2 regions of the Streptomyces sp. UH6 genome follow, and region 1 is predicted to be linked to the other one. Evidence: predicted binding sites of a transcription regulator. Region 1 holds the regulator's gene; the other holds the start of a gene.
What was found. Region 1 encodes HspR, which represses chaperone genes until heat shock. Its sites were predicted from a motif close to TTGAGNNNNNNNNNCTCAA; they were not measured.
Positions count from the first base shown of each region.

Region 1 (10,858 bases):
CGAACCGGGTGGGGGAGGGGTTCTCGAGCGTGACGGCGCCCTTGCCACTGAGTCCGGCGGCGGAGCCCCAGAGGAGGGTGACCATCCCGGCGTTCTCCACGTCGCCCACGTCCTCCGCGTCGGAGGAGACGGCGAGGTCGTCGTAGCCGTCGCCGTCGAAGTCGGCGTGGGCGGTGCTCCAGCCGAACCGGTCGCCGGACTCGACGGTGCCGGGGACCCCCGGGGTGTCCTGGCCGATCACGGTCCGCTTCGTGGCCGTGAGGCCGGTGCCCCTCACCCCGTAGACGATCACGACCTGACCGGCCGTGTGGTGGCCGGCCACGGTCGAGGCCGAGGGGGTGGCGATGTCGCCGACGCCGTCCCCGTTGAAGTCGGCGTGCGCGACCGCCACGGCGTCCGCGGCGACGGCGCCCGGCCCGGCGAGGGCGAGCAGGCCCCCGGTGAGCGCGGCCGCCACGACGGTCGCGAGCGCGGTGCGGGTCCTTCGGTTCATGTGCGGCTCCCCCTGGGTACGGCAGTGACGGCACCACGACGGCCACCGCCCCGCGGCGACGTTCCGGCCTCAGGGCCGGGTGACCTACACGACCGCCGTGGACCGGCGATGGTTGTACGAGGGGTGTCGCGCGCACGGCGGCGCGGAGACGGGCGGACGAACGAGGCCGGGGCCCGGCCGGGCGTGGTGCTCGGCCGGGCCCCGGCCTTCGGGACCTTCGGGACCTTCGGGACCTTCGGAAGAGGGACCGCTACTGCGCCGGCTGCGGCTCCGGCGCCTCCTCGGTCTCCGCCTCGCCCGCCGGGTCGCCGGGGGTCTTGACGGACTCCAGCAGGAGCTGGGCGACGTCCACGACCTGGATCGACTCCTTGGCCTTGCCGTCGTTCTTCTTGCCGTTGACCGAGTCGGTCAGCATGACCAGGCAGAACGGGCAGGCGGTGGAGACGATGTCCGGGTTGAGGGAGAGGGCCTCGTCGACGCGCTCGTTGTTGATGCGCTTGCCGATCCGCTCCTCCATCCACATCCGCGCGCCGCCGGCGCCGCAGCAGAAGCCGCGCTCCTTGTGGCGGTGCATCTCCTCGTTCCGCAGACCGGGGACGTTGGCGATGATCTCGCGCGGGGGCGTGTAGATCTTGTTGTGGCGGCCCAGGTAGCAGGGGTCGTGGTAGGTGATCAGACCCTCGACCGGGGTGACCGGGATCAGCTTGCCCTCGTCGATCAGGTGCTGGAGCAGCTGGGTGTGGTGGATGACCTCGTAGTCACCGCCGAGCTGCGGGTACTCGTTGCCGATCGTGTTGAGGCAGTGCGGGCAGGTCGCGACGATCTTCTTCGCGGACTTCGGCTTCTTCGACTCGGCCGTGACCTTGCCGTCGTCGTCCATCTCCTCGCCGAACGCCATGTTCAGCGCCATGACGTTCTCCATGCCGAGCTCCTGGAACAGGGGCTCGTTGCCGAGGCGGCGGGCGGAGTCGCCGGTGCACTTCTCGTCGCCGCCCATGATGGCGAACTTGACGCCCGCGATGTGCAGCAGCTCGGCGAAGGCCTTGGTGGTCTTCTTGGCGCGGTCCTCCAGGGCGCCGGCGCAGCCGACCCAGTAGAGGTACTCGACCTCGGTGAGGTCCTCGATGTCCTTGCCGACGACCGGGACCTCGAACTCGACCTCCTTGAGCCACTCCAGGCGCTGCTTCTTCGCCAGGCCCCAGGGGTTGCCCTTCTTCTCCAGGTTCTTGAGCATCGTGCCCGCCTCGGACGGGAACGCGGACTCGATCATGACCTGGTAGCGGCGCATGTCGACGATGTGGTCGACGTGCTCGATGTCCACCGGGCACTGCTCGACGCAGGCACCGCAGGTGGTGCAGGACCACAGGACGTCCGGGTCGATGACGCCGTTCTCCTCGAGCGTCCCGATCAGCGGGCGCTCGGCCTCCGCGAGGGCGGCCGCGGGAACGTCCTTGAGCTGCTCCTCGGAGGCCTTCTCCTCGCCCTCCATGGTCTTGCCGCCGCCGGCCAGCAGGTACGGGGCCTTGGCGTGCATGTTGTCGCGCAGCGACATGATCAGCAGCTTCGGCGAGAGCGGCTTGCCGGTGTTCCAGGCGGGGCACTGCGACTGGCAGCGGCCGCACTCGGTGCAGGTGGAGAAGTCCAGCAGGCCCTTCCAGGAGAACTGCTCGACCTGGGAGACGCCGAAGACGTCGTCCTCACCGGGGTCGGCGAAGTCGATCTCCTTGCCGCCGGAGGTCATCGGCTGGAGGGCGCCCAGCGCGGTGGAGCCGTCGGCGTTGCGCTTGAACCAGATGTTGGGGAAGGCCAGGAAGCGGTGCCAGGCGACACCCATGTCCGTCCGCAGCGAGACCACGATCATCCAGATGAAGGACGTCCCGATCTTGATCATCGCGAAGAGGTAGATCAGGTTCTGCAGCGTCGGGACGCTCAGCCCGTCGAAGGCCAGGACCAGCGGGTACGAGGCGAAGTACGCGGGCTCGTAGTGCGGGATGTCCAGCAGGGCGCCCTCGAGGCCGCGCAGCATCATGATCGCGAGGCCGATGGTCAGGATGACCGTCTCGACGAAGTACGCCTGGCCGGCGTTGGACCCGGCGAAGCGGGACTTGCGGCCGGGGCGGGTCGCCTTGGAGAGCTGCCGGATCACGATCAGCGTCAGGATGCCGAGCGTCGTCATCGTGCCGATGAACTCGACGAACATCTCGAACGGCGTCCAGTGCCCGATGAACGGGATGGCCCAGTCGGCCTTGAAGAGCTGGCCGAACGCGGTGATGAGGGTGGGCACCAGCGAGAAGAAGCCGACGGCGACGAACCAGTGGGCGAAGCCCACGATTCCCCAGCGGTTCATCCGCGTGTGGCCGAGGAATTCCTTCACCAGCGTCACGCTGCGCTGGTAGGGGTTGTCGGTCCGGGTACCCGCGGGCACGGGCTGGCCGAGCCTGAAATACCGGACGAACTGACCGACGGCGCGTGCGAGCAGCGCAACGCCCACCACGGTCAGGACCAGCGACACGATGATCGCGGCGAGTTGCATGGGAGGCTCCTCGGGCCTGCGAGGTCTACGACTGAGCGACTGGCGGCTGAACCGAGCTGGACCGCTATTACTAAGCGGTAACTTATCCAGTCCGTTCGAGAGTATCCATATCTTGCGCCGCCCCGCAGCCGCCGGAGCGGTGATCTGCGTCGCTGAGGGTTACCTCAGTATCTCCCCGGGCAGGGGCGGAGGGGCGTCCGCCCTTCCCCGCGCCCTCGCCGCATCCCTCTGATGCCCGTCGCCGGCCGTCGTCCGGGCCCGTTCTCCGGCCTGTTGACGCGCCATGCGGACCTCGCCTCCGTAAAGTTGAGTCCAATCGACTCAGGTCTGTTGCCTCTGTCGGGAGGATGCGGCACACTTGAGCCTGTTCCACTCAAGTCAGCTGGAGGAAGATCACCATGGCACGTGCGGTCGGCATCGACCTGGGTACGACCAACTCGGTCGTCAGCGTTCTGGAGGGCGGTGAGCCCACCGTCATCACCAACGCCGAGGGCGCCAGGACCACGCCGTCCGTCGTCGCCTTCGCCAAGAACGGCGAGGTGCTCGTCGGCGAGGTCGCCAAGCGCCAGGCCGTCACCAACGTCGACAGGACCATCCGGTCGGTCAAGCGCCACATGGGCACCGACTGGAAGATCAACCTGGACGGCAAGGACTTCAACCCGCAGCAGATGTCCGCGTTCATCCTGCAGAAGCTGAAGCGGGACGCGGAGGCCTACCTGGGCGAGAAGGTGACCGACGCGGTCATCACCGTCCCGGCGTACTTCAACGACTCCGAGCGTCAGGCGACGAAGGAGGCCGGCGAGATCGCGGGCCTGAACGTCCTGCGCATCGTCAACGAGCCCACCGCGGCCGCGCTGGCGTACGGCCTCGACAAGGACGACCAGACCATCCTGGTCTTCGACCTCGGTGGCGGCACCTTCGACGTCTCGCTGCTGGAGATCGGCGACGGCGTCGTGGAGGTGAAGGCCACCAACGGCGACAACCACCTCGGTGGTGACGACTGGGACCAGCGCGTCGTCGACTACCTGGTCAAGCAGTTCCAGAACGCCCACGGCGTGGACCTGGCCAAGGACAAGATGGCCCTGCAGCGTCTGCGCGAGGCCGCCGAGAAGGCCAAGATCGAGCTGTCCTCGTCCACCGAGACCTCGATCAACCTGCCCTACATCACGGCGTCCGCCGAGGGCCCGCTGCACCTGGACGAGAAGCTCACCCGCGCCCAGTTCCAGCAGCTGACCTCGGACCTGCTGGAGCGCTGCAAGGTTCCGTTCCACAACGTCATCAAGGACGCCGGCATCGCGCTCAGCGAGATCGACCACGTCGTCCTCGTCGGTGGTTCGACCCGCATGCCCGCCGTCGCCGAGCTCGTCAAGGAGCTGACCGGCGGCAAGGAGGCCAACAAGGGCGTGAACCCGGACGAGGTCGTCGCCATCGGCGCCTCGCTCCAGGCCGGTGTCCTCAAGGGCGAGGTCAAGGACGTCCTGCTCCTCGACGTCACCCCGCTGTCCCTCGGCATCGAGACCAAGGGCGGCATCATGACCAAGCTGATCGAGCGCAACACCACGATCCCGACCAAGCGCTCCGAGATCTTCACGACGGCCGAGGACAACCAGCCGTCCGTGCAGATCCAGGTCTACCAGGGCGAGCGCGAGATCGCCGCGTACAACAAGAAGCTCGGCATGTTCGAGCTGACCGGCCTCCCGCCGGCCCCGCGCGGCGTCCCGCAGATCGAGGTCTCCTTCGACATCGACGCCAACGGCATCATGCACGTGACCGCGAAGGACCTGGGCACGGGCAAGGAGCAGAAGATGACCGTCACCGGCGGCTCCTCGCTGCCGAAGGACGAGGTCGACCGCATGCGTGAGGAGGCCGAGCGCTACGCGGAGGAGGACCACAAGCGCCGCGAGGCCGCCGAGACCCGCAACCAGGGCGAGCAGCTCGTCTACCAGACCGAGAAGTTCCTCAAGGACAACGAGGACAAGGTCCCGGCGGACGTGAAGACCGAGGTCGAGGGCGCCGTCGCCGAGCTGAAGGAGAAGCTCAAGGGCGAGGACGCCGCGGAGATCCGCACCGCCACCGAGAAGGTCGCGGCGGTCTCGCAGAAGCTCGGCCAGGCCATGTACGCCGACGCCCAGGGCGCCCAGGCGGCCGGCGGCGCCACCGACGGCGGCGACGCCAAGGCCGGCGACGACGACGTCGTGGACGCCGAGATCGTCGACGACGAGCGCAAGGACGGTGCCGCGTGACGGAGGAGACCCCGGGTTTTGACGAGAAGCCCGACGTCCCCTCCGGCACCGGCTCCGAAGACGCCGAGCCGCAGGCCGCCGGCTCCTCCGCCAAGGAGGAGCCGGCGGCCCCGGCCGGGGACGCGGCTCAGACCGCAGGCCTGACGGCACAGCTGGACCAGGCCCGCACCGCGCTCACCGAGCGCACCGCGGACCTCCAGCGGCTCCAGGCGGAGTTCCAGAACTACCGTCGTCGGGTCGAGCGCGACCGGATCGCGGTCCGGGAGGTCGCCGTGGCGAACCTCCTGACCGAGCTCCTGCCGGTGCTCGACGACATCGGGCGGGCCCGTGACCACAGCGAACTCGTCGGCGGCTTCAAGTCGGTGGCCGAGTCGCTGGAGACGGTGGCGGCCAAGATGGGCCTCCAGCAGTTCGGCAAGGAGGGCGAGCCCTTCGACCCGACGATCCACGAGGCGCTGATGCACTCCTACGCGCCGGACGTCACCGAGACGACCTGCGTGGGCATTCTGCAGCCCGGGTACAAGATCGGCGACCGGATCATCCGCCCCGCGCGGGTGGCCGTGGCCGAGCCGCAGCCGGGTGCGCAGACGGTCCAGGGGGAGGAGTCCGGCTCCGAGGACGCCACGTCCGAGGAGGCCGAGTCCGCCGACGCGGGCGAGAACAAGGAGAACGGTGGCCCGGACGAGGGCTGACGTGAGGCGGCGCGCCGTTGACCGGCGCGCCGGTGACGGACGGAAGGAGGGACGTCGGGGATGAGCACCAAGGACTTCATCGAGAAGGACTACTACAAGGTTCTCGGCGTCCCGAAGGACGCCACCGAGGCCGAGATCAAGAAGGCGTACCGGAAGCTCGCCCGCGAGTTCCACCCGGACGCCAACAAGGGCAACGCGGCGGCCGAGGAGCGCTTCAAGGAGATCTCCGAGGCCAACGACGTGCTCGGCGACCCCAAGCGGCGCAAGGAGTACGACGACGCCCGCCAGCTCTTCGGCAACGGCGGCTTCCGTCCGGGTCCGGGTGCTGCCGGAGGAACGTTCAACTTCGACCTGGGCGACCTCTTCGGGGGCGCCCAGGGCGGGGCCGGCGGCGGCGGTGGCGGTTTCGGCGGCGGTGGCGGGCTCGGTGACGTCTTCGGGGGCCTGTTCGGCAACCGCGGCGGCGCGCCGGGCGGCGCCCGCACGCAGCCGCGGCGCGGGCAGGACATCGAGTCCGAGGTGACGCTCAGCTTCACCGAGGCGGTGGACGGCGCGACCGTTCCGCTGCGGATGTCCAGCCAGGCGGCCTGCAAGGCATGCTCGGGCACCGGCGACAAGAACGGCACGCCCCGGGTGTGCCCGACCTGCGTCGGCACCGGGCAGGTGGCCCGCGGCTCGGGCGGCGGCTTCTCGCTGACCGACCCGTGTCCGGACTGCAAGGGCCGCGGCCTGATCGCGGAGAACCCCTGCGAGGTCTGCAAGGGCTCCGGCCGCGCCAAGTCCTCGCGCACGATGCAGGTCCGCATCCCCGCCGGGGTCAGCGACGGTCAGCGCATCCGCCTGCGCGGCAAGGGCGCGCCCGGCGAGCGGGGCGGCCCTGCGGGCGACCTGTACGTGGTCGTCCACGTGGACAAGCACCCGGTCTTCGGCCGCAAGGACGACAACCTGACGGTGACCGTGCCGGTGACGTACCCGGAGGCCGCCCTGGGCGGCGACATCCGCGTGCCGACCCTGGGCGGCCCGCCGGTCACCCTGAAGCTGCCCCCGGGCACGCCCAACGGGCGCACCATGCGCGCCCGCGGCAAGGGCGCGGTCCGCAAGGACGGCACCCGCGGCGACCTCCTGGTCACCGTCGAGGTGAGTGTTCCCAAGGACCTGTCGGGGAAGGCTCGGGACGCACTCGAGGCGTACCGCGAGGCGACCGCGGGGGAGGACCCGCGAGCGGAGCTGTTCGAAGCCGCGAAGGGAGCATGACGAGATGGACGGCCGTCGGCGCAATCCGTACGAACTGACCGAGGACACCCCGGTCTACGTCATCTCGGTGGCGGCCCAGCTGTCCGGCCTGCACCCGCAGACCCTGCGGCAGTACGACCGCCTCGGCCTGGTCTCCCCGGACCGCACGGCCGGGCGCGGCCGGCGGTACTCGGCCCGCGACATCCAGCTGCTCCGCCAGGTGCAGCAGCTGTCGCAGGACGAGGGCATCAACCTGGCGGGGATCAAGCGGATCATCGAGCTGGAGAACCAGGTCGCCGCCCTCCAGTCCCGCGTCGCGGAACTCCAGTCCGCGGTCGAGGGCGCGGCGGCGACGATCCGGGCCCGCGAGGCGGCGGTGCACGCCTCCTACCGGCGGGACCTGGTTCCGTACCAGGAGGCGGCCCGCACCAGCGCGCTGGTGGTCTGGCGCCCGCCGACGCGGCGCGATTCCTAGCGGTGCGCGCGGGCGCGCGGCGGAAGCCCGTAAAGGCCGGAAGCCCGAAGGGGCCGGAGGACCGTGAGGTCCTCCGGCCCCTTCGCCGTGTGCGCGGTGCGCGCGGACGGACGGAGGCGCGGCTCAGTCCTGGTCGTACCGGACGGCGTACGTGTGGACGGCCGGGAGCTCCGTGCCGTCCGCGCGGACGCCGACCACCTCGTACCAGCTGACGGTGCCGGCCGGCTGCGTGGCGTCGTCGTAGCGGATCCAGCTCTGCGTGCCGCCCGCGACGCTGCCCAGGTACTGGTAGGAGTCCCCGTCCCAGCGGCTCACCCGGTACGTGGTGATCTCCGCGCAGTCGGCGACGCCCGAGCAGAACCAGGTCGCCGGGACCACGCCGGGACCGCCGGTGCGCGGGCTCGAGGTCAGCGGGCCGGACGCCGTGACGACCGGGTCACCGGGCAGCACGACGAGTTCGGTGACGGTCACGGTGGCGACGCCCGGGTCGTCCGCCGCGAGCACGTTGCCGAACTCGTCCACGGCACGGACCGAGTAGAGGGCCGTCTCCCCGTCCGGGAGGCCCGGGCAGAGCCTGGCGCCCAGGAACCCGTTCACGTGCGTGCAGGAGACCTCCTGCCACCGGACCGTGCCGTCCTCGCCCGTGAGGCCGCGCATGACGCGGTAGGACGCGATGTCGTCGTCCGGCACGTCCCACTTCAGCAGCACGCCGTCGGTGCGGGGCGTCGCCGTCAGGCCGGTGAGCGGGGCCGGCGGGGTGCGGTCGCTGGTGTACACCGTCACCGGCGTGGACCGGGCGGAGGGGTTGCCCCGGCCGTCGGTGACGCCCGTCGTGTAGGTGTACGTGCTGTCGGGAGCCACGGACGTGTCGACGCAGCTGAAGGTCATCTCGCCGTCGTCCGTGCTGTACGGGGCGTCCAGGTAGGTGACGTCGTCGTCGTTGCACCGGACCTCGACGGTCTCCGCGTCCGCCCCCGTCCCGTGCGTCCGGTACACGTACACCCGTGCGTCGTTGTCGAGCTCGTCCCGGAGCGGGAGCTCCGGCGTCCGGAAGGTCAGGAAGACCGCGCCGGGACGGACCAGGGCCTTCAGCCCGTAGGGCGCGGCCGGCGGGGTGCGGTCGACGCCGTCGGCGACGGAGGGGGCGGAGAGGGCGCCCGGATTGCCCGCGGCGTCGTAGCCGCGCACCAGGTAGGTCCCGGAGAAGTGGGCCTGGTCGAGGAGAGTGGTCCGGCCCGTGACCTCGCCCGCCTTCGTCCGCTCCCCGGTCTGCGGGTCCTGCCGCAGCACCTCGTAGCGGGTGGCGTCCGGGACCGCGTTCCAGTGCAGCTGGACGCCGTACAGGTCGGTCGCCGCGACGAGCCCGGAGGGCGCGGCCGGGCCGGTGCGGTCGACCGTGGTGACGCCCTTGTCGGCGGTGCCGGAGGAGACGTTGCCCGCCTTGTCGTAGGCGCGGACCTCGTAGTAGTAGAGCTTGCCGTCCTTGGGCGGGGTGTCGGTGTACGACGTGGACGTCGTGGTGGCCAGCGGCTTCGCCGGGTAGGAGCCGCCCTGGACACGGCGGAAGACCTGGTAGCCGGCGAGGTCCATCTCCGGGCTCTTCGTCCAGGACAGCTTCGCCCGGTACGTGCCGGTGTCGTACGTCAGCGCCGCGCCGCCCGGCGTCAGCGGCTTGACCTTGTCCACGCTCGCCGTGGTGCGCGGGGTGTAGGCGAACTTGACGTTCGCGGAGCCGGTCCAGTTGACGAAGTCGATCCGCAGGGAGTGCTTGCCCGAGGGGATGGTGAGGTTGACCGTCTTGGAGACGGTGGTGGAGACGTTCTTCCAGAGGTCGACCTTGCGGACCCCGTCGAGGTAGAGGCGGATGCCGTCACGCGAGGACGCGGTGAAGGTGAAGGGACCGCCGGAGCCGAAGTCGCGGGTCACCGACCAGCGGACGCCGAAGTTGTTGCTGGGCAGGCCGGACGTGGGCGCCCCGGTTCCCCAGTTCTGGTCGATCTTGCTGTCGCAGTCGGTCTTCTTCGGCGTGCCGGAGAAGGAGGTGTTCGCGAAGAACTGCCGCTTGAACACGGGGGAGGCGCAGGTCACCGCCGCCGACGAGGCGGTGGCCGCCGCGCCGAGCAGGCCACCGGTGGTGGCGAGGACCACCGCGGCGGCGGTGGCGGCACGGGCCGGGGATGTGCGGTTCACGGTCGGGGAACTCCTGGGGGTCCGTCGGGGGCCGTCCGTCAGGACGGCCGTGAGACATGACTCATGGGAGGCCGGAGAGGTTGTGCCGCTCGTGTGTGATCTTGGAGCCGGATCCATGGGGCACCCAGGGAGACGTGTGAAGGCGCACTGGCTATGATTCCGCTCTGTCATCACACGAGCCGCAGAACACCACTCCGGTCACGGCAACGGCCGATTCCGCTTCGCGCCGTCCCGACCTTGACGTGCCGGCCGGATCGTCGTGAGGCGCCCTGAACCCGAACGCAGAAGTGGGCTCCCGAATGCGTCGCTATGCCATATCCGTGGCCGCCGTCACGCTGTCCTTGTCGCTCGCCGCGTGTGGCAGCGGCCAGGGGACGGACGACGGCGGCGACCTGGCCGATCCCAACGACATCACCATCGGCCTGCTGATGCCGGAGAAGAAGATCGCCCGGTACGAGCTGTTCGACTTCCCGATGTTCCAGGCGAAGGTCGAGGAGCTCACCGAGGACAAGGGCAAGGTCCGCTACGCCAACGCCAACGGCGACCAGGCCGAGCAGAACCGCCAGATGCGCGCGATGGTCGAGGACGAGATCGACATCATCGTCGTGGACCCGGTGGACGCCAAGAAGGTCGCCCCGGAGGTGACCAACGCCAAGGAGGCGGGCATCCCGGTCATCGCCTACGACCGGCTGGCCGAGGGCCCGGTGGACGCGTACGTGTCCTTCGACAACACCGTGGTGGGCGAGGTCCAGGGCCGTTCCCTGGCCGAGGCGGCGCCCGGCGGCAAGATCGTGATGATGAACGGCTCGCCCGCCGACCCGAACGCCGCGATGTTCAAGGAAGGCGCGAAGGGCGAGCTGACCGGCCAGGACGTCGTCAAGGAGTACGACACCGACGGCTGGGACCCGGAGCAGGCGCGGAAGAACATGGCCGAGGCCATCGAGGCGGTCGGCGCCGAGGAGATCGACGGTGTGCTCTCCGCCAACGACGGCATGGCCG
Region 1 covers NZ_JACADT010000035.1:1,448-12,305, reverse strand. Annotated here, with positions in the region: gene HW445_RS04695 (VCBS repeat-containing protein) at 1-493, opposite strand, end outside; gene HW445_RS04690 ((Fe-S)-binding protein) at 744-3,026, opposite strand; gene dnaK (molecular chaperone DnaK) at 3,425-5,269, shown strand; gene grpE (nucleotide exchange factor GrpE) at 5,266-5,961, shown strand; gene dnaJ (molecular chaperone DnaJ) at 6,022-7,215, shown strand; gene HW445_RS04670 (heat shock protein transcriptional repressor HspR) at 7,220-7,669, shown strand; gene HW445_RS04665 (PA14 domain-containing protein) at 7,793-9,859, opposite strand; gene HW445_RS04660 (sugar ABC transporter substrate-binding protein) at 10,159-10,858, shown strand, end outside.

Region 2 (6,179 bases), on a different contig from region 1:
CCAGGGGGGTCTCCATCGGCTCCGTCTCGTCGTCGAGGAGCCCCGAGCGGGCGATGAGGTAGCCGAGCTGGGCGCGGCTGCCGCTGCCCAGCGCGGCGGCGAGCTTGGCTATGTGGGCGCGGCAGGTGCGCACGTTCATGCCCAGCCGGCGCGCGATCGCCTCGTCCACCTGGCCCTCGACCAGCAGCCGGGCGATGGTCCGCTGGATCTCCGGCACGCCGTCCACGGAGACTTCCCTGGCCTGCTCCTGGAAGAGCGGGTCCGCGTTGCGCCACTGCTGGTCGAAGACCTTGACCAGGTAGTCGACCAGACCGGGGTGGCGCAGTTCCAGGGCGACCTTGCGGTCGTCCTGCGCGGGGATGAAGGCCACCTGCCGGTCGAAGATGATCAGACGGTCGACCAGTTCCCGCGCGGTGCGGAACTCCATGTCGGTGTCGTTCATCATCCGCGCGTAGTTGAGGGTGCCGGGACTGTGGCGCGCGGTGTGCTGGTAGAGCACGCGGGCCACGATGCCGCGCGGCGCCTCCTGGGCGAGCCGGAACGACGTGGTGAGGGCCGGTTCGCTCCGCCCGCCGCCGGGCTGGACGGAGAGGATCTCCTGGCGGCAGTTGGACTGGGCCAGCCGGATCGCCTCGTTGATCCGCTCGACGCCCTCCAGCACGGTGATGGCGTGGGTGGTGGGCCGGCTGTGGGTGGCGATGGAGAGGAACGGCTCGAAGGCCTGGGCGAGCTGGACGGCTTGCTCACGCCGCTGCCGGATGTCCCGCTCGAGCGGCAGCAGCCGTTGCGAGAGGGCGGTCATCGGCGGCACCGGCCGGAGCCACGCGGAGTCGTCGGGGTCCGGCTGGAGCAGAGCGAACTCCAGCAGGCATGGCGCGGTTTCGGCCTCCGAGCGACGGATGCGGCCAAGGCGCAGCGAATCGGCGTAGAGCCGTCGGCCATCCGCGCACAGATCCTCCATCCCGTGGGGATGCGCCCCTGTTGTGTCGGTATGTCCCAAATCTCCGCCCCCCAGGGTCATGAACGTGCAGGAACATGATGCATCTTCGAACTGGCCATCGTGTGCCGGTATGCGCCATCGTCTGATGCGGCGGGGGATCGAATTGGGAAGTGAGGACGAAGCCCATCATGTGCAAGAGATTGCTTCTCTCGGCGCTTGCTGTCGCCTTCTCGGCGGGTGCGATCCTCGGCGTCGCCGGCCCGGCCGACTGGGGCTGGAGCAGCCCGGGCGCCGACAGCGGCAGTGTCCAGGCCGACTGGTCCTGGGACGTCGTGACGGCCGACCCCGCCGGGTACCACGCCGAGGCGGGCGCGGGAGCATGAGCACGCCGCCGGACGACCGCTCGTTCCGTCGCGAGATGGCCGTGGCCTACCGGTCCGGCTGGCACTTCGTCGACCTGGTCACCGCGATCCCGCACGCCGGCGACTCCCTGATGGTCACCGTCTTCGGGGAGCCGGTCGTGGTGACGCGCGACGAGGAGGAGGACGTGCGGGCGTACCGATGCCTGCGGCGCCCCCGTGGAGCGCCGCAGCCGGTTCGATGCGCCATCCGGTATGGAATGATCTTCGTGAACCTGGACCAAAGGGACCACCGGGAGTTCACCCCCCAAGAACTGCCCGGCGTTCCATCAGCCACCCCCCGCAGTGCCTGAAGCGATACCCCCAACTTTCCACGATCGCTCAGGCGCTTCCCCCCGGCAGCGGCGCCACCGTGACCTGAACACGGTGGCGCCGCTGTCGTGTGTCCGCAGGTACTCCCGCGGACGCCTCCCGCGGGAACTCCTCCGGTCGTCCGCGCATTGAGTGGAATAGACTCAACTTTGTGGACGTTGGCCGCGTCAGAACGGGTAACCGACGCGTGAGTGCGTACGCGGTCGTGACGCAGGGCAATCGTGACGCCGGGCCGTCGTGACGTAGAGCGGTCGTGACGCAGGCGAGGGAGGAGACACCGGACGTGGACGCCGAGCTGACCAACAGGAGCCGGGAGGCGCTGAACGCGGCGAGCAGCCGCGCGGTGACCGAAGGGCACCCGGACCTGACGCCCGCCCATCTTCTGCTGGCGCTCCTGGAGGGCCAGGAGAACGAGAACATCGTGGACCTGCTGGCCGCCGTGGAGGCCGACCTCGCGGCCGTGCGGCAGGGCACGGAGCGGGTGCTGGCCGGTCTGCCCAGCGTGACCGGGTCGACGGTCGCGCCGCCCCAGCCCAACCGTGAGCTGCTGGCCGTGGTCGCGGACGCCGGGCAGCGGGCCAAGGAGCTGGGCGACGAGTACATCTCCACGGAGCACCTGCTGATCGGCGTCGCCGACAAGGGCGGTGCGGCCGGCGACGTACTCTCCCGGCAGGGAGCCGACGCGAAGAAGCTGCTGGACGCGTTCCAGAGGAGCAGGGGAGGACGCCGGGTGACGACCCCGGACCCGGAGGGTCAGTACAAGGCGCTGGAGAAGTTCGGCACCGACTTCACCGCCGCCGCCCGCGAGGGCAAGCTCGACCCGGTCATCGGCCGGGACCACGAGATCCGCCGCGTGGTGCAGGTGCTGTCGCGGCGCACCAAGAACAACCCGGTGCTCATCGGCGAGCCCGGCGTCGGCAAGACCGCCGTCGTCGAGGGCCTCGCCCAGCGGATCGTGAAGGGGGACGTGCCCGAGTCGCTGAAGAACAAGCGGCTGGTGGCGCTGGACCTCGGCGCGATGGTCGCGGGCGCCAAGTACCGCGGCGAGTTCGAGGAGCGGCTGAAGACGGTGCTCGCCGAGATCAAGGACTCGGACGGGCAGATCATCACCTTCATCGACGAGCTGCACACCGTGGTCGGCGCGGGTGCCGGCGGCGACTCGGCGATGGACGCGGGCAACATGCTCAAGCCGATGCTGGCCCGCGGCGAGCTGCGGATGGTCGGCGCCACGACGCTCGACGAGTACCGGGAGCGGATCGAGAAGGACCCCGCCCTGGAGCGGCGCTTCCAGCAGGTGCTGGTCGCCGAGCCGTCGGTCGAGGACACCATCGCCATCCTGCGCGGACTCAAGGGCCGCTACGAGGCGCACCACAAGGTGCAGATCAACGACAGCGCGCTGGTCGCCGCGGCCACCCTCTCCGACCGCTACATCACCTCCCGCTTCCTGCCCGACAAGGCGATCGACCTGGTCGACGAGGCGGCCTCCCGGCTGCGCATGGAGATCGACTCCTCCCCGGTGGAGATCGACGAGCTCCAGCGCTCCGTCGACCGGCTGCGGATGGAGGAGCTGGCGCTCTCCAAGGAGACCGACCAGGCATCCAAGGAGCGGCTGGAGCGGCTGCGGCGCGACCTCGCCGACCGGGAGGAGGAGCTGCGCGGCCTCAACGCCCGCTGGGAGAAGGAGAAGCAGTCCCTCAACCGGGTCGGTGAGCTGAAGGAGAAGCTGGACGAGCTGCGCGGCCAGGCCGAACGGGCCCAGCGTGACGGCGACTTCGACACCGCCTCCAAGCTGCTCTACGGCGAGATCCCGTCACTGGAGCGCGAGCTGGAGGCCGCCTCCGAGGCCGAGGCGGAGGTCACCCAGGCCGACACCATGGTCAAGGAGGAGGTCGGCCCGGACGACATCGCGGACGTGGTCGGCTCCTGGACGGGCATCCCCGCCGGGCGGCTGCTGGAGGGCGAGACGCACAAGCTGCTCCGCATGGAGGAGGAGCTGGGCCGCCGCCTGATCGGCCAGAAGCAGGCCGTGGCGGCCGTCTCCGACGCGGTGCGCCGTACCCGGGCCGGCATCGCCGACCCGGACCGGCCGACCGGCTCGTTCCTCTTCCTCGGCCCGACCGGCGTCGGCAAGACCGAACTCGCCAAGGCGCTCGCGGACTTCCTCTTCGACGACGAGCGGGCGATGGTCCGCATCGACATGTCGGAGTACAGCGAGAAGCACAGCGTGGCCCGGCTGGTCGGCGCGCCCCCCGGGTACGTCGGCTACGAGGAGGGCGGCCAGCTCACCGAGGCGGTGCGGCGGCGGCCGTACAGCGTCGTCCTGCTGGACGAGGTGGAGAAGGCGCACCCGGAGGTCTTCGACATCCTGCTCCAGGTCCTCGACGACGGCCGCCTCACCGACGGCCAGGGCCGCACGGTCGACTTCCGCAACACCATCCTGATCCTCACCTCCAACCTGGGCAGCCAGTTCCTGGTGGACCCGCTGACCAGCGAGGAGACCAAGCGGGAGCAGGTGCTGGAGGTCGTGCGGGCGTCGTTCAAGCCGGAGTTCCTGAACCGGCTGGACGACCTGGTCGTCTTCTCCGCGCTCACCAAGGCGGAGCTGGAGCGGATCGCCGAGCTCCAGATCGGGCGTCTCGCGAAGCGGCTGGCGGAGCGGCGGCTCACGCTCGACATCACGCCGGCCGCCCTCGCCTGGCTCGCGGAGAAGGGGCTCGACCCCGCGTACGGCGCCCGCCCGCTGCGTCGTCTGATCCAGACGGCGATCGGCGACAGCCTGGCCAAGGAGATCATCTCCGGGGAGATCAAGGACGGCGACACCGTCCGCGTCGACCGCGCCCCCGAGGCGGGCGCGGGCCTCACGGTCACCGCGGGCTGACGAGGCACCGCCCCGGGGATCACTCCGGGGCGGTACCCGTCCTGGTCCCGGTCCGGTCCCGGCCGCGGAGGCGCGGGCGGGACCGCGGCGCCGTGCGCTCAGATCCCCATCGCCCACCACGTCACGGTGGAGGTCCCGTCCGCGTGGGGCGTCACCTCCACGCGGACGGTGGACGCCCTGTCGGAGGTCTCCTCGAAGCCGACCTCCAGGTGCAGGACGTGGTCGCCGTCCGTCCAGGGCTCCTCGTCCGGGTAGTTGTCGGCCACCCAGGACCGCGCCTGGTCCGCCGGGAGGCGGAAGGTGACGTCGTAGGTGGTCATGTCCCACGTCCCGACCTCGCACCTGAGGTCCGTGGCCCGGGCCGGCGGCGGGCCGGCCGCGCCGTAGGCCAAGGCCTCGCCGCAGTCCGCCTCGGACGGTGAGGAGGCCACCATGACGGCGACGGACATCAGGAGTGACAGCAGGAGCACCGCCGCCAGCGCGAGCACGACGATCAGCGTGCCGCTCGGCCGCTTGTCCGGATCCCTCATCCTGCACCTTCCGCCACCTCTCCGACCGGGTCGGATCACGCCACGTACGACGCCCCGAGCGGCCCAGGGGTTGCAGGGACCCGCCCCCCGTGGGGGAGACTGGCGGGAGATCCATACGAAGGGAAAATTACGGTGAGCATCGACCCGTCCTCGATTCCGAACTTCGGGGGCCAGGGGGACCAGCCCCAGCCGCAGCAGGGACCGGCGGGCCCCGTTGTCCCGGATCAGGACCTGGTGAAGCAGCTTCTCGAGCAGATGGAGCTGAAGTTCGTGGTGGACGACGAGGGTGACCTCGCCGCCCCGTGGGAGAACTTCCGCACGTACTTCATGTTCCGCGGCGAGAACGAGCAGGCCATCTTCTCGGTGCGGACGTTCTACGACCGCCCGCACGGCATCGAGGCCAAGCCGCAGCTCCTCGAGGCCATCGACGACTGGAACCGCCGCACCCTGTGGCCCAAGGTCTACACCCACACCCACGACGACGGCACGGTCCGCCTGATCGGCGAGGCCCAGATGCTGATCGGCATGGGCGTCAGCCTGGAGCACTTCGTGTCCTCCACGGTCAGCTGGGTCCGCGCGGCCATCGAGTTCGACCGGCACCTGGTGGAGACGCTGGGCCTGGAGCAGGAGGTCGACGAGGCGGACAAGCCCGACGACGAGGAGTGAGCCCCGGGCCGTGGGCGCCCGTGCCTCCAGGGCTTCAGGCGCCCAGGCCCTCAGAGGGGCGACGTCGCCATGACGACGAGGTACGCCCCGTAGGCGAACGACAGCCCGGCCAGGGCCGTGACCACCAGCGTCGCGTGCCGGGGCCGGGCTCTCGCCGTCCTGGTCAGCGCCGCCGCGAGGGGCAGCAGCAGCGGGAAGGCGGGCAGCAGGAACCGCGGCTTGGACGCGAAGTAGCCGGAGCCGCCCACCGCGACGAGCACCAGCACCGCGCTGTAGACCACCAGCGGCAGCGGCGCGCGGTCGGCGATCAGCAGACCGAGGAGCAGCAGCGCCAGCAGGATCACCGCCAGCGCCACCGTGAACAGCAGCTTGTCCGGGTGGCGCAGCAGGTGGCCGACGAACTCCAGGTTGCCCCGGCCGAAGTCGAAGACCGA
Region 2 covers NZ_JACADT010000257.1:372-6,550, reverse strand. Annotated here, with positions in the region: gene HW445_RS14630 (helix-turn-helix transcriptional regulator) at 1-961, opposite strand, end outside; gene HW445_RS14625 (hypothetical protein) at 1,129-1,323, shown strand; gene HW445_RS14620 (hypothetical protein) at 1,320-1,652, shown strand; gene clpB (ATP-dependent chaperone ClpB) at 1,955-4,549, shown strand; gene HW445_RS14610 (hypothetical protein) at 4,648-5,079, opposite strand; gene HW445_RS14605 (YbjN domain-containing protein) at 5,212-5,745, shown strand; partial or broken gene HW445_RS14600 (hypothetical protein) at 5,796-6,179, opposite strand, start outside.
Region 2: clpB (ATP-dependent chaperone ClpB) is a predicted target of HspR. The motif match lies at 1,800-1,818, and genes of this name have one in related genera.